DNA from 2 places in the Geobacillus sp. PLS 41 genome. Region 1 is predicted to be linked to the other one. Evidence: a T-box and tRNA genes for the amino acid it is inferred to sense, from the RefSeq annotation. Region 1 holds a T-box; the other holds one or more tRNA genes.
The links. A T-box is a leader RNA that pairs with one kind of tRNA and senses whether it is charged. The one in region 1 lies ahead of leuS (leucine--tRNA ligase), so its partner is inferred to be a tRNA-Leu.
Positions count from the first base shown of each region.

Region 2: it encodes a tRNA-Leu, which carries the amino acid that the T-box ahead of leuS (leucine--tRNA ligase) is inferred to sense. The anticodon was not compared.

Region 1 covers NZ_CM151395.1:1,234,998-1,240,549, reverse strand. The annotation lists gene ACVX3G_RS06175 (rhodanese-like domain-containing protein) at 46-360, opposite strand; gene leuS (leucine--tRNA ligase) at 418-2,835, opposite strand; T-box leader at 2,912-3,133, opposite strand; gene ACVX3G_RS06165 (MDR family MFS transporter) at 3,627-4,826, opposite strand; gene ACVX3G_RS06160 (hypothetical protein) at 5,037-5,201, opposite strand; gene ACVX3G_RS06155 (YtzC family protein) at 5,220-5,483, opposite strand.
Region 2 covers NZ_CM151395.1:481,298-486,849, reverse strand. The annotation lists gene lysS (lysine--tRNA ligase) at 1-1,194, shown strand, start outside; rRNA gene rrf (5S ribosomal RNA) at 1,416-1,532, shown strand; tRNA gene ACVX3G_RS02335 (tRNA-Val) at 1,541-1,616, shown strand; tRNA gene ACVX3G_RS02330 (tRNA-Lys) at 2,303-2,378, shown strand; tRNA gene ACVX3G_RS02325 (tRNA-Leu) at 2,389-2,473, shown strand; tRNA gene ACVX3G_RS02320 (tRNA-Gly) at 2,485-2,559, shown strand; tRNA gene ACVX3G_RS02315 (tRNA-Leu) at 2,576-2,661, shown strand; tRNA gene ACVX3G_RS02310 (tRNA-Arg) at 2,665-2,738, shown strand; tRNA gene ACVX3G_RS02305 (tRNA-Pro) at 2,743-2,816, shown strand; tRNA gene ACVX3G_RS02300 (tRNA-Ala) at 2,829-2,901, shown strand; rRNA gene ACVX3G_RS02295 (16S ribosomal RNA) at 3,254-4,811, shown strand; rRNA gene ACVX3G_RS02290 (23S ribosomal RNA) at 5,200-5,552, shown strand, end outside.

The sequences.
Region 1 (5,552 bases):
GGATGACGGCCCGCCGCCATGCCCTGTTCTTTGAGCCGGAAGCGCTTATCGCTTCGGCACTGTTTCGCCTTCCCACTCGAGCATGCCGCCCGTCATGTTGCGGACGCGATAGCCAAGCTCTTGCAAGTAGCGGCAGACGTTTTCGCTCCGCCGTCCGGAGCGGCAGACGAAAATATATTCTTCGTTGCGGTCGAATTCCTCAAGCCGATCGGGGATGTCGCCCATTTTAATATGTTTGGCGCCGGGGATCATGCCGAGGGCGACTTCCTCGTCTTCGCGCACATCGACAATGTTCAGCTTTTCCCCGCGTTCGAGTTTTTCTTTCACTTCAGCCGGCGTGATTTCCTTGATCTCTTCCATGGCAGATCGACCCCTTTCGTTGGTGGATAGGGAGCGGGCCGAAGCCCGCCCTCATCATCAGTTGGCGACGATATTGACGAGCTTGCCGGGGACGGCGATCACTTTGCGCACGGTTTTGCCCTCAAGCTGCTCTTTGATTTTTTCATCGGCGAGCGCCCGCTCCTCGAGCGCTTCTTTTGGCAAGTCAACGGGCACGTGCAAGCGCGACCGCACTTTGCCGTTGATTTGCACGACGATTTCCACGACGTCTTCCACAAGCTTCGTTTCATCATACGTCGGCCACGGTTCATAGGCGATCGTGTCCGTGTGGCCAAGCTTTTGCCACAGCTCCTCGCCGATGTGCGGGCAGACCGGCGACAAGAGCTTGACGAAGCCTTCCATGTATTCTTTTTTCATTTGCTCCGCTTTGTACGCTTCGTTGATGAACACCATAAGCTGCGAAATGGCGGTGTTAAAGCGGAGCGCTTCATAGTCTTCCGTCACTTTTTTCACCGTTTGGTGATAGATGCGCTCGAGCGTATCGTTCGCCGGTTCGTCGACAATGTTCGGGTTCAGTTCGCCATTCTCGGTGACAAAGAGTCTCCAGACGCGGTCGAGGAAGCGCCGCGCCCCGTCAAGCCCTTTCGTCGACCAAGCGATCGACGCCTCAAGTGGCCCCATGAACATTTCATACAGCCGCAAGGTGTCGGCCCCATGGCTTTCGATGATGTCGTCCGGGTTGACGACGTTGCCTTTTGATTTGCTCATTTTTTCGTTGTTTTCGCCTAAAATCATCCCTTGGTTGAACAGCTTTTGGAACGGTTCTTTCGTCGGCACGATGCCAAGGTCATAGAGAAACTTATGCCAGAAGCGGGCATAAAGCAAATGCAAAACCGCGTGCTCCGCCCCGCCGATGTAAACATCGACCGGCAGCCACTTTTTCAGCTTTTCCGGATCGGCGAGCTGCTTGTCGTTGTGCGGGTCGATGTAGCGTAAATAATACCAGCAGCTTCCAGCCCATTGCGGCATCGTGTTCGTTTCGCGCCGCCCTTTTTTCCCGGTTTTCGGGTCGACAACATTGACCCATTCTTCGATGTTGGCCAGCGGCGACTCGCCCGTTCCCGACGGACGGATTTCATCCGTTTTCGGCAGCACAAGCGGCAATTCCTCTTCCGGCACCGGCGTCATCGTGCCGTCTTCCCAATGGATGATCGGAATCGGCTCGCCCCAGTAGCGCTGGCGGCTGAACAGCCAGTCGCGCAGCCGGTACGACACTTTTTTCCGCCCTTTGCCGTGCTCCTCAAGCCAGGCGATCATTTTGTCGATCGCTTCCTGCTTGTTCAAGCCGTTCAAAAACTCGGAGTTGATATGCTCGCCATCTCCGGTGTACGCTTCCTTTTCGATATTCCCGCCGGCGACGACTTCTTTCATCGGCAAGTGGAATTTTTTCGCAAACTCGTAGTCGCGCTCATCGTGCGCCGGCACGGCCATGATCGCTCCGGTGCCGTAGCTCATCAAGACGTAGTCAGCGATCCAAATCGGAAGCCGATCGCCGGTGACCGGGTGAATGGCGTACGCGCCGGTGAACACGCCCGTTTTTTCTTTCGCCAAATCGGTGCGCTCAAGGTCGCTTTTGCTTTGAATTTCCTTTAAGTAGGCGTCAACGGCTGGCTTTTGCTCCGGCGTCGTGATTTTTTCAACGAGCGGATGCTCCGGCGCCAAGACGGTGTACGTCGCGCCAAACAGCGTATCCGGACGCGTCGTGAACACGGTGAATGTTTCGTCATGGCCGTCGACGGCGAACTCGATTTCCGCTCCTTCCGAACGGCCAATCCAGTTGCGCTGCATCTCCTTAATGCTTTCCGGCCAGTCGAGCTCTTCCAAATCTTCAAGCAAGCGGTCGGCATAGGCGGTGATTTTCAGCATCCATTGCCGCATCGGCTTGCGGATGACCGGATGCCCGCCGCGCTCGCTCCGGCCGTTGATCACCTCTTCGTTCGCCAGCACCGTGCCGAGCGCCGGGCACCAGTTGACCGGCACTTCATCCATGTAGGCGAGCCCTTTTTCATACAGCTTCAAGAAAATCCATTGCGTCCATTTGTAATAGTTCGGGTCGGTCGTATTGATCTCCCGGTCCCAGTCGTACGAAAAGCCAAGCGATTTGATTTGCCGGCGGAAATTGTCGATGTTTTTTTGCGTAAACTCCGCCGGGTCGTTGCCGGTATCGAGCGCATATTGCTCGGCCGGCAGCCCGAACGCGTCCCAGCCCATCGGGTGAAGGACGTTGTACCCTTGCATCCGCTTCATGCGCGCCAAAATATCGGTCGCCGTATATCCTTCCGGATGGCCGACGTGCAAGCCGGCGCCGGATGGATACGGGAACATGTCGAGAACGTAAAACTTCGGCTTGTCATCATCATCGGACGTGCGGAACGTTTTGTTTTTCTCCCAATAGTCCTGCCATTTTTGTTCAATTTCGCGGTGGTTGAAGCTCATCGCAGCACTCCTCCTATCAAGTTCTACTTGCATCATTGACGAAAATATGTACAAAAAAACCCCCCCATCCCCACAGCAAAGGGACGAGAGGCGCGCTTCCCGCGGTACCACCCTTTTTGGCGCGCCAAACGGCGCACCCGCTTTCTTCCTTAACGCGGATGGACGGCCGGCGCTGTCGATGACCGTTCACGCCGGCAACTCCGAGGCGAGTTCACGAGCCGACTTCGGTTGACTCGCACCATCCGTCAACTCTCTGCCGTCCGTCGGGCCCGCTACTGCTCCTCTTCACCGTTATTCGCCTTATTCGCACGTCAACTACCCCCACTTCGCTAACGCTTGAAGTGGGGGCTTGCAACTCCCCAGAAGTGCAAACGGACTTCGTCCTCCTTCCTTGACTTGGGGTTGCATCAGGGGGCAGGTTGACGACTACCCAACGACGCAGGTCATGCCTGCATCGTTACCGATTCTCTCGGTGTGTCTGTTGGCAGTACTTGGCTTCCACACACAACAGACAGACCTACGCTCATGTTTTACGGTTGCAACGTTTCCTGCAACCAACTCCATCCATCGAGCAGCCGTTATTGGAGTGCCTTTATTTAACAGTTTTCTCCACGTCTTTATTCTATCATACACAAAAGAAAGGGGGAACGCACATTCCTCTCCCACTTACTCCCTTTGGTCGTTGAAGTGGGAGTCTCCTGCGCGAAATAGGATGAATCGAGCGATGAGTGGACAGAATGACAAATTTATTATTATTTTAAAAAATTTGTCGATCAATTGCAAGCCGAAATCTATACGGAAGCCGCGGTTTTTTCATCCGCGTTCTCCGTCCGCTTCGGGAGCCGACGATCATGCAAAAGCGCGGCCAGCACCGCCAATAAGGCAAACAATGCTAACATCATGATGAGCAGTTTCATTCCAAACAGATCGGCGACCGAGCCGCCGATGACCGGTCCGATCATCCGTCCGGCCGTGGCCGTCCCGTTGACGATTCCTTGGTAAAACCCGGCTTTCCCCGGGGGCGCCCATTCGTTCACCGCGGCCGGAATCGCCGGCCAGACGATCATCTCGGCGATCGTGAGCACCATCATGGACGCGGCAAACTCTGCAAACGAATGCGCCCCCAACAGCATGGCAAACGAAACGGCGAAAATAAAAAAACCGATCACGATTTGCCGCTTCAACGTCGGCATGAAGCGGCGGATGACCGCTGACAACAGCGGCTGGGCCAAGACGATCAACGCTCCGTTGATCGTCCAAAGCAAGCTGTACTGCCCGACTGGTATCCCGAGCTCGCGTGTATAGGCGGCGATCGTCGTCGACCATTGGACATAGCTCAACCAACACAGTCCATAGCCGGCGCAAAGGAGGGCAAGCGCCCAGCCCGCGGAGCGGGATGGCGCTCTTTCCGCTTCTCCGGATCGTTTCTTTCTCGGCGGCGGCAAGAGCGGAACGCGGCGCAGCCCGGCCACAACCGTAAACAAAAACGCGGCATACAACAAAAGATTGGCGAAAAAAACGAGCGAGAACGAATATGAAGCGACAAGCCCGCCAAGCGCCGACCCGACGGCGACGCCGATGTTTTGCGCGACATACAAGGCGTTGAACGCCCGCCGCCCCCCTTCCGGCCAAATCGCCCCGGCGTACGCCGACGCGGCCGGAAAGACGACGCCGCTGCCAACGCCGACAAACGCCAAAAACACCGCATAATGCGGCCAACCGTGCCAAACGCTTAAGCCGCCGAGCGCGGCTATCGTCAACATCGCTCCGGCCAACAAAACGCGAAACCCGCCGATCCGGTCAAACAAAAAGCCGCCGGCCAAGCTGCCGATGACGCTTCCCCCAGAGTTGAGCATGAGCACGACACCAGCGACAGCGAGCGGCTGGCCGAGCTGTTCGTGCAAATAGATCGTGTTTAGCGGCCATAGAAACGACGCCCCTGTCACATTGAGCGCCATGCCGACAAGCAGCCACCAAAGAGCGCGGGGCATCGGTCATCATCCTTTTCTGGTTTTTATTTTGAGTTCCGAAATAATTGTAGGGGAAAACAGGAAAAAATGCAATCAAAAAGGCGGAGCGTTCCGATGCGTCCGCCACTTTTTTGCCAAACTAACTCCCCACGGAAACAATGGCTTTTGAAGCGGGGCTCCTGCGCGAAAAGAAGAACAAGTTGGAGCGGCTTCCGCCCCTTTGGCTTGTCGTCACCCGTTCCGCTGCTTGGAGCGGATCGGTTGGCCGCCCGTTTCCTCGTATTGCTTTTTCGCCAGCTTCACCGGGTCAAAGTCTTGACCAAGCTCAAGATCGTTATTGTTTTGGCCGTTGCGTGTTTTTTGTTCCGGATTCGTTTGTTTCAAGCGTCGCTTCATGTTGTGTTCCTCCTCGTTTCAGCGGTCAAGCAAAATCATGTCGTTTTGCAATTGCTCCAGTTGGAGCCGCATCCGATGCAGCTGCTCACGCTGCTGGGCGTTGCAGCTTCGCGCCAAGTGCGCTAAATCGATGACCGTCTGCTCGAGCATCTGCTGGGCGTTGGTGTATTCGGTGATGTTGTAATGCTCCTGCTTTTGCGCTTCCGTATATTGCTCTTTCGCGTAGCGGATCACATCTTCACACCGCTGCAAAAATTCCTCAACGGATTGTCTTGTCGCCATGCGCTCACCTCGTTTCGTGATATTCCCTCATGTTTACTATGCGCCGCATAGGCCGGCCGTATCACGCCA
Region 2 (5,552 bases), 750 kb from region 1:
GAACAGCAGTACGAACTGTTTAAAATCTCTGACCTTGGCGATATCGTCGGCGTGCGCGGCACAATGTTTAAAACAAAAGTTGGTGAACTTTCCATCAAGGTGTCGTCGTACGAATTTTTGACGAAAGCGCTGCGTCCGCTGCCGGAAAAATACCATGGTTTGAAAGACATAGAGCAACGCTATCGCCAGCGTTATCTCGATTTAATTATGAATCCGGAGAGCAAAAAGACGTTCATCACCCGCAGTTTGATCATTCAATCGATGCGGCGGTATCTTGACAGCCGTGGCTATTTGGAAGTTGAAACGCCGATGATGCACGCTGTGGCTGGAGGCGCTGCGGCGCGCCCGTTCATTACGCATCATAACGCATTGGATATGACGCTTTATATGCGAATCGCTATCGAGCTCCATTTAAAACGGCTTATCGTCGGCGGTTTGGAAAAAGTGTACGAGATCGGCCGCGTTTTCCGGAACGAGGGCATTTCCACCCGCCATAACCCGGAGTTTACGATGCTCGAATTGTACGAGGCGTACGCCGATTTCCGCGACATTATGGAACTAACGGAAAACTTGATCGCCCACATTGCCACTGAAGTGCTTGGAACGACGAAAATTCAATACGGCGAGCATGTCGTCGACTTAACGCCCGAGTGGCGGCGCCTCCATATGGTCGATGCGATCAAGGAATATGTCGGCGTCGACTTCTGGCGGCAGATGAGCGACGAAGAGGCGCGGGAGCTGGCGAAAGAACACGGAGTGGAAGTTGCTCCACATATGACGTTTGGCCATATTGTCAACGAATTTTTTGAACAAAAAGTCGAGTCTCACCTCATTCAGCCGACGTTCATTTATGGCCATCCGGTTGAAATTTCACCGTTGGCCAAGAAAAATCCGGACGACCCGCGTTTTACCGACCGATTTGAGCTGTTTATCGTCGGGCGCGAACATGCCAACGCCTTTACCGAATTGAATGATCCGATCGATCAGCGCCAACGCTTTGAGGCGCAGCTGAAAGAGCGTGAACAAGGAAACGATGAAGCACATGAAATGGACGAAGACTTCCTTGAAGCGCTCGAGTACGGCATGCCGCCAACAGGCGGGCTTGGCATCGGGGTCGACCGTCTGGTCATGCTGCTGACGAACTCACCGTCGATCCGCGACGTGTTGCTTTTCCCGCAAATGCGTCATAAATAAATTTGATCGCTCCCTGCAAAGACAAGCAGCAGGGGGCTTTTCATTTATGTAAAAATAGTTGTCGTTGTTTTGTTGAAAAACAAACACAGGAAGTCGAGTTGACAAACCACTCCCAACGTGTTATATTATGATAGCACGTTGAAATGACAGCACTAATCAAAAACAAGGATCTAGTTGACAAATAAATAAATTTAATTATAATATAACTTGTCTGTTGATTGTCTAGTGATGATAGCGGAGGGGAAACACCCGTTCCCATCCCGAACACGGAAGTTAAGCCCTCCAGCGCCGATGGTAGTTGGGGCCAGCGCCCCTGCAAGAGTAGGTCGTCGCTAGGCAATCCTGTGGAGGATTAGCTCAGCTGGGAGAGCACTTGCCTTACAAGCAAGGGGTCGGCGGTTCGATCCCGTCATCCTCCACCATCACCTATTATGAGCCATTAGTTCAGTGACGAGTATTACATCTTTGAATCTACTTCGAGTTGTCCCGACGCATCCAACATCTTCGAATATGCTAGCAGAGGAAGGGACATCGTTCATTGTGAGTGTATACTTGACTATGAGCCATTAGCTCAGTAACGAGCGCTGCATCTTCGAGTTTGCTTCGAGTTGCCTCGACGCACTAGGCATCTGTGAAACAGCTGGGAGAGGAAGAGGCAGGTAGAGTGAAACGAAGCTGTAGAGTGTTATCCTAACCATGAGCCATTAGCTCAGTAGGTAGAGCAACGAGCGAAGCATCTTCGGATTTGCTTCGAGTTGTCCCGACGCATCCAACATCTTCGAATATGCTAGCAGAGGAAGGGGCATCGTTCATTGTGAGTGTATACTTGACTATGAGCCATTAGCTCAGTAACGAGCGCTGCATCTTCGAGTTTGCTTCGAGTTGCCTCGACGCACTTGGCATCTTTGAATCGGCTGGGAGAGGAAGAGGCAGGTAAAGTGAAACGAAGCTGTAGAGTGTTATCCTAACCATGAGCCATTAGCTCAGTAGGTAGAGCAACGAGCGAAGCATCTTCGGATTTGCTTCGAGTTGTCCCGACGCATCCGACATCTTCGAATATGCTAGCAGAGGAAGGGACATCGTTCATTGTGAGTGTATACTTGACTATGAGCCATTAGCTCAGTAGGTAGAGCATCTGACTTTTAATCAGAGGGTCGGAGGTTCGAGTCCTCCATGGCTCACCACAATTGATTTGCGGGTGTGGCGGAATTGGCAGACGCGCTAGATTCAGGGTCTAGTGCCCTTTACGGGCGTGGGGGTTCGAGTCCCTTCACCCGCATGTTGATTCGAGCGGAAGTAGTTCAGCGGTAGAACACCACCTTGCCAAGGTGGGGGTCGCGGGTTCGAGTCCCGTCTTCCGCTCCATTTATTTGCCCATTTAGCCGGGGTGGCGGAATTGGCAGACGCACAGGACTTAAAATCCTGGGGTAGGTCACTACCGTGCCGGTTCGAGTCCGGCCCTCGGCACTTGCGCTCGTAGCTCAATTGGATAGAGCATCTGACTACGGATCAGAAGGTTAGGGGTTCGAATCCTCTCGAGCGCGTTGGCGGGAAGTAGCTCAGTTTGGCAGAGCACATGGTTTGGGACCATGGGGTCGCAGGTTCAAATCCTGTCTTCCCGATAGCGGATATATGGGGCCTTAGCTCAGCTGGGAGAGCGCCTGCTTTGCACGCAGGAGGTCATCGGTTCGATCCCGATAGGCTCCACTGTTGCTTTATGTCTGTGCCTGCCGCTTGCAAGGGAATTTGAAGACGTGAGGTTCCTCGGTAGGATTACAGAGAAGCAAACTAAAGTAGCAACCTTGTGTCCTGCAAGTGAATGGAGAGAAGCGGGATTCTTCGACGAAAACCAGCAGAGAAGTTGTTTCAATGCAGCAACTTTGCGCCTGTGTCTTCTAGTGAATTCGGGGGAATTGGGTTCCTCGGCGCAAGACTGTAACGAAGCAAGTTCAAGAAGAGGTCTCGTTCCTTGAAAACTGAACGAAACGAAGCGCGACGAAAAGCGGAGGTCGTTTAGCGCCTTTGGTGCTGCGGCTGAAGCAAAAAGCCAATCAACTTTCTTTTGGAGAGTTTGATCCTGGCTCAGGACGAACGCTGGCGGCGTGCCTAATACATGCAAGTCGAGCGGACCGGATCGGAGCTTGCTCTGATTTGGTCAGCGGCGGACGGGTGAGTAACACGTGGGCAACCTGCCCGCAAGACCGGGATAACTCCGGGAAACCGGAGCTAATACCGGATAACACCGAAGACCGCATGGTCTTTGGTTGAAAGGCGGCCTTTGGCTGTCACTTGCGGATGGGCCCGCGGCGCATTAGCTAGTTGGTGAGGTAACGGCTCACCAAGGCGACGATGCGTAGCCGGCCTGAGAGGGTGACCGGCCACACTGGGACTGAGACACGGCCCAGACTCCTACGGGAGGCAGCAGTAGGGAATCTTCCGCAATGGGCGAAAGCCTGACGGAGCGACGCCGCGTGAGCGAAGAAGGCCTTCGGGTCGTAAAGCTCTGTTGTGAGGGACGAAGGAGCGCCGTTCGAAGAGGGCGGCGCGGTGACGGTACCTCACGAGGAAGCCCCGGCTAACTACGTGCCAGCAGCCGCGGTAATACGTAGGGGGCGAGCGTTGTCCGGAATTATTGGGCGTAAAGCGCGCGCAGGCGGTTCCTTAAGTCTGATGTGAAAGCCCACGGCTCAACCGTGGAGGGTCATTGGAAACTGGGGGACTTGAGTGCAGGAGAGGAGAGCGGAATTCCACGTGTAGCGGTGAAATGCGTAGAGATGTGGAGGAACACCAGTGGCGAAGGCGGCTCTCTGGCCTGCAACTGACGCTGAGGCGCGAAAGCGTGGGGAGCAAACAGGATTAGATACCCTGGTAGTCCACGCCGTAAACGATGAGTGCTAAGTGTTAGAGGGGTCACACCCTTTAGTGCTGCAGCTAACGCGATAAGCACTCCGCCTGGGGAGTACGGCCGCAAGGCTGAAACTCAAAGGAATTGACGGGGGCCCGCACAAGCGGTGGAGCATGTGGTTTAATTCGAAGCAACGCGAAGAACCTTACCAGGTCTTGACATCCCCTGACAACCCAAGAGATTGGGCGTTCCCCCTTCGGGGGGACAGGGTGACAGGTGGTGCATGGTTGTCGTCAGCTCGTGTCGTGAGATGTTGGGTTAAGTCCCGCAACGAGCGCAACCCTCGCCTCTAGTTGCCAGCACGAAGGTGGGCACTCTAGAGGGACTGCCGGCGACAAGTCGGAGGAAGGTGGGGATGACGTCAAATCATCATGCCCCTTATGACCTGGGCTACACACGTGCTACAATGGGCGGTACAAAGGGCTGCGAACCCGCGAGGGGGAGCGAATCCCAAAAAGCCGCTCTCAGTTCGGATTGCAGGCTGCAACTCGCCTGCATGAAGCCGGAATCGCTAGTAATCGCGGATCAGCATGCCGCGGTGAATACGTTCCCGGGCCTTGTACACACCGCCCGTCACACCACGAGAGCTTGCAACACCCGAAGTCGGTGCGGTAACCCTTACGGGAGCCAGCCGCCGAAGGTGGGGCAAGTGATTGGGGTGAAGTCGTAACAAGGTAGCCGTACCGGAAGGTGCGGCTGGATCACCTCCTTTCTAAGGACGAAGAAAAGCAGAAGCGCCGCGTTTGGCTCTCGAAGCCAAATGTTCTTCACCCGCAGGGGTGCTTGCACCCCGAGGGGGAAGGTTATTTGGCAGAAGAGAGCCAGGCGCTGGAGCTAGACATCAGTCGTTATTCAAAGCAAAACGCGCTTCTGTTTCGTTCAGTTTTGAAGGAATGAGGATTCCTTCAAGTGTTTTGCGCCTTCGTCTTCTTGCAGGTTCAAGGAAGATGGATTCCTCGGCGCAAAGCTGCAAAGAAGCAGACTCAAGGCAGTCGCTTCGTTCAGTTTTGAGGGAACGAGTCATGTTCTCTCAAGAATCAATTTTGTTCCTTGAAAACTAGATAACCGGAAAAGCAAAGGAAGAAGCCGAGAGCGCGATAGGTTAAGCTAGAAAGGGCGCACGGTGGATGCCTTGGCACTAGGAGCCGATGAAGGACGGGGCAAACGCCGAAACGCTTCGGGGAGCTGTAAGCAAGCGTTGATCCGGAGATGTCCGAATGGGGGAACCCACTGTCCGTAATGGGGCAGTATCCATGCCTGAATCCATAGGGCATGGAGGGCACACCCGGGGAACTGAAACATCTTAGTACCCGGAGGAGAAGAAAGCAACCGCGATTCCCCAAGTAGCGGCGAGCGAAACGGGAACAGCCCAAACCAAGAGGCATGTCCTCTTGGGGTTGTAGGACCGCTCACGATGGGAGTGAGAAAGGGACGGGGTAGACGAACCGGTCTG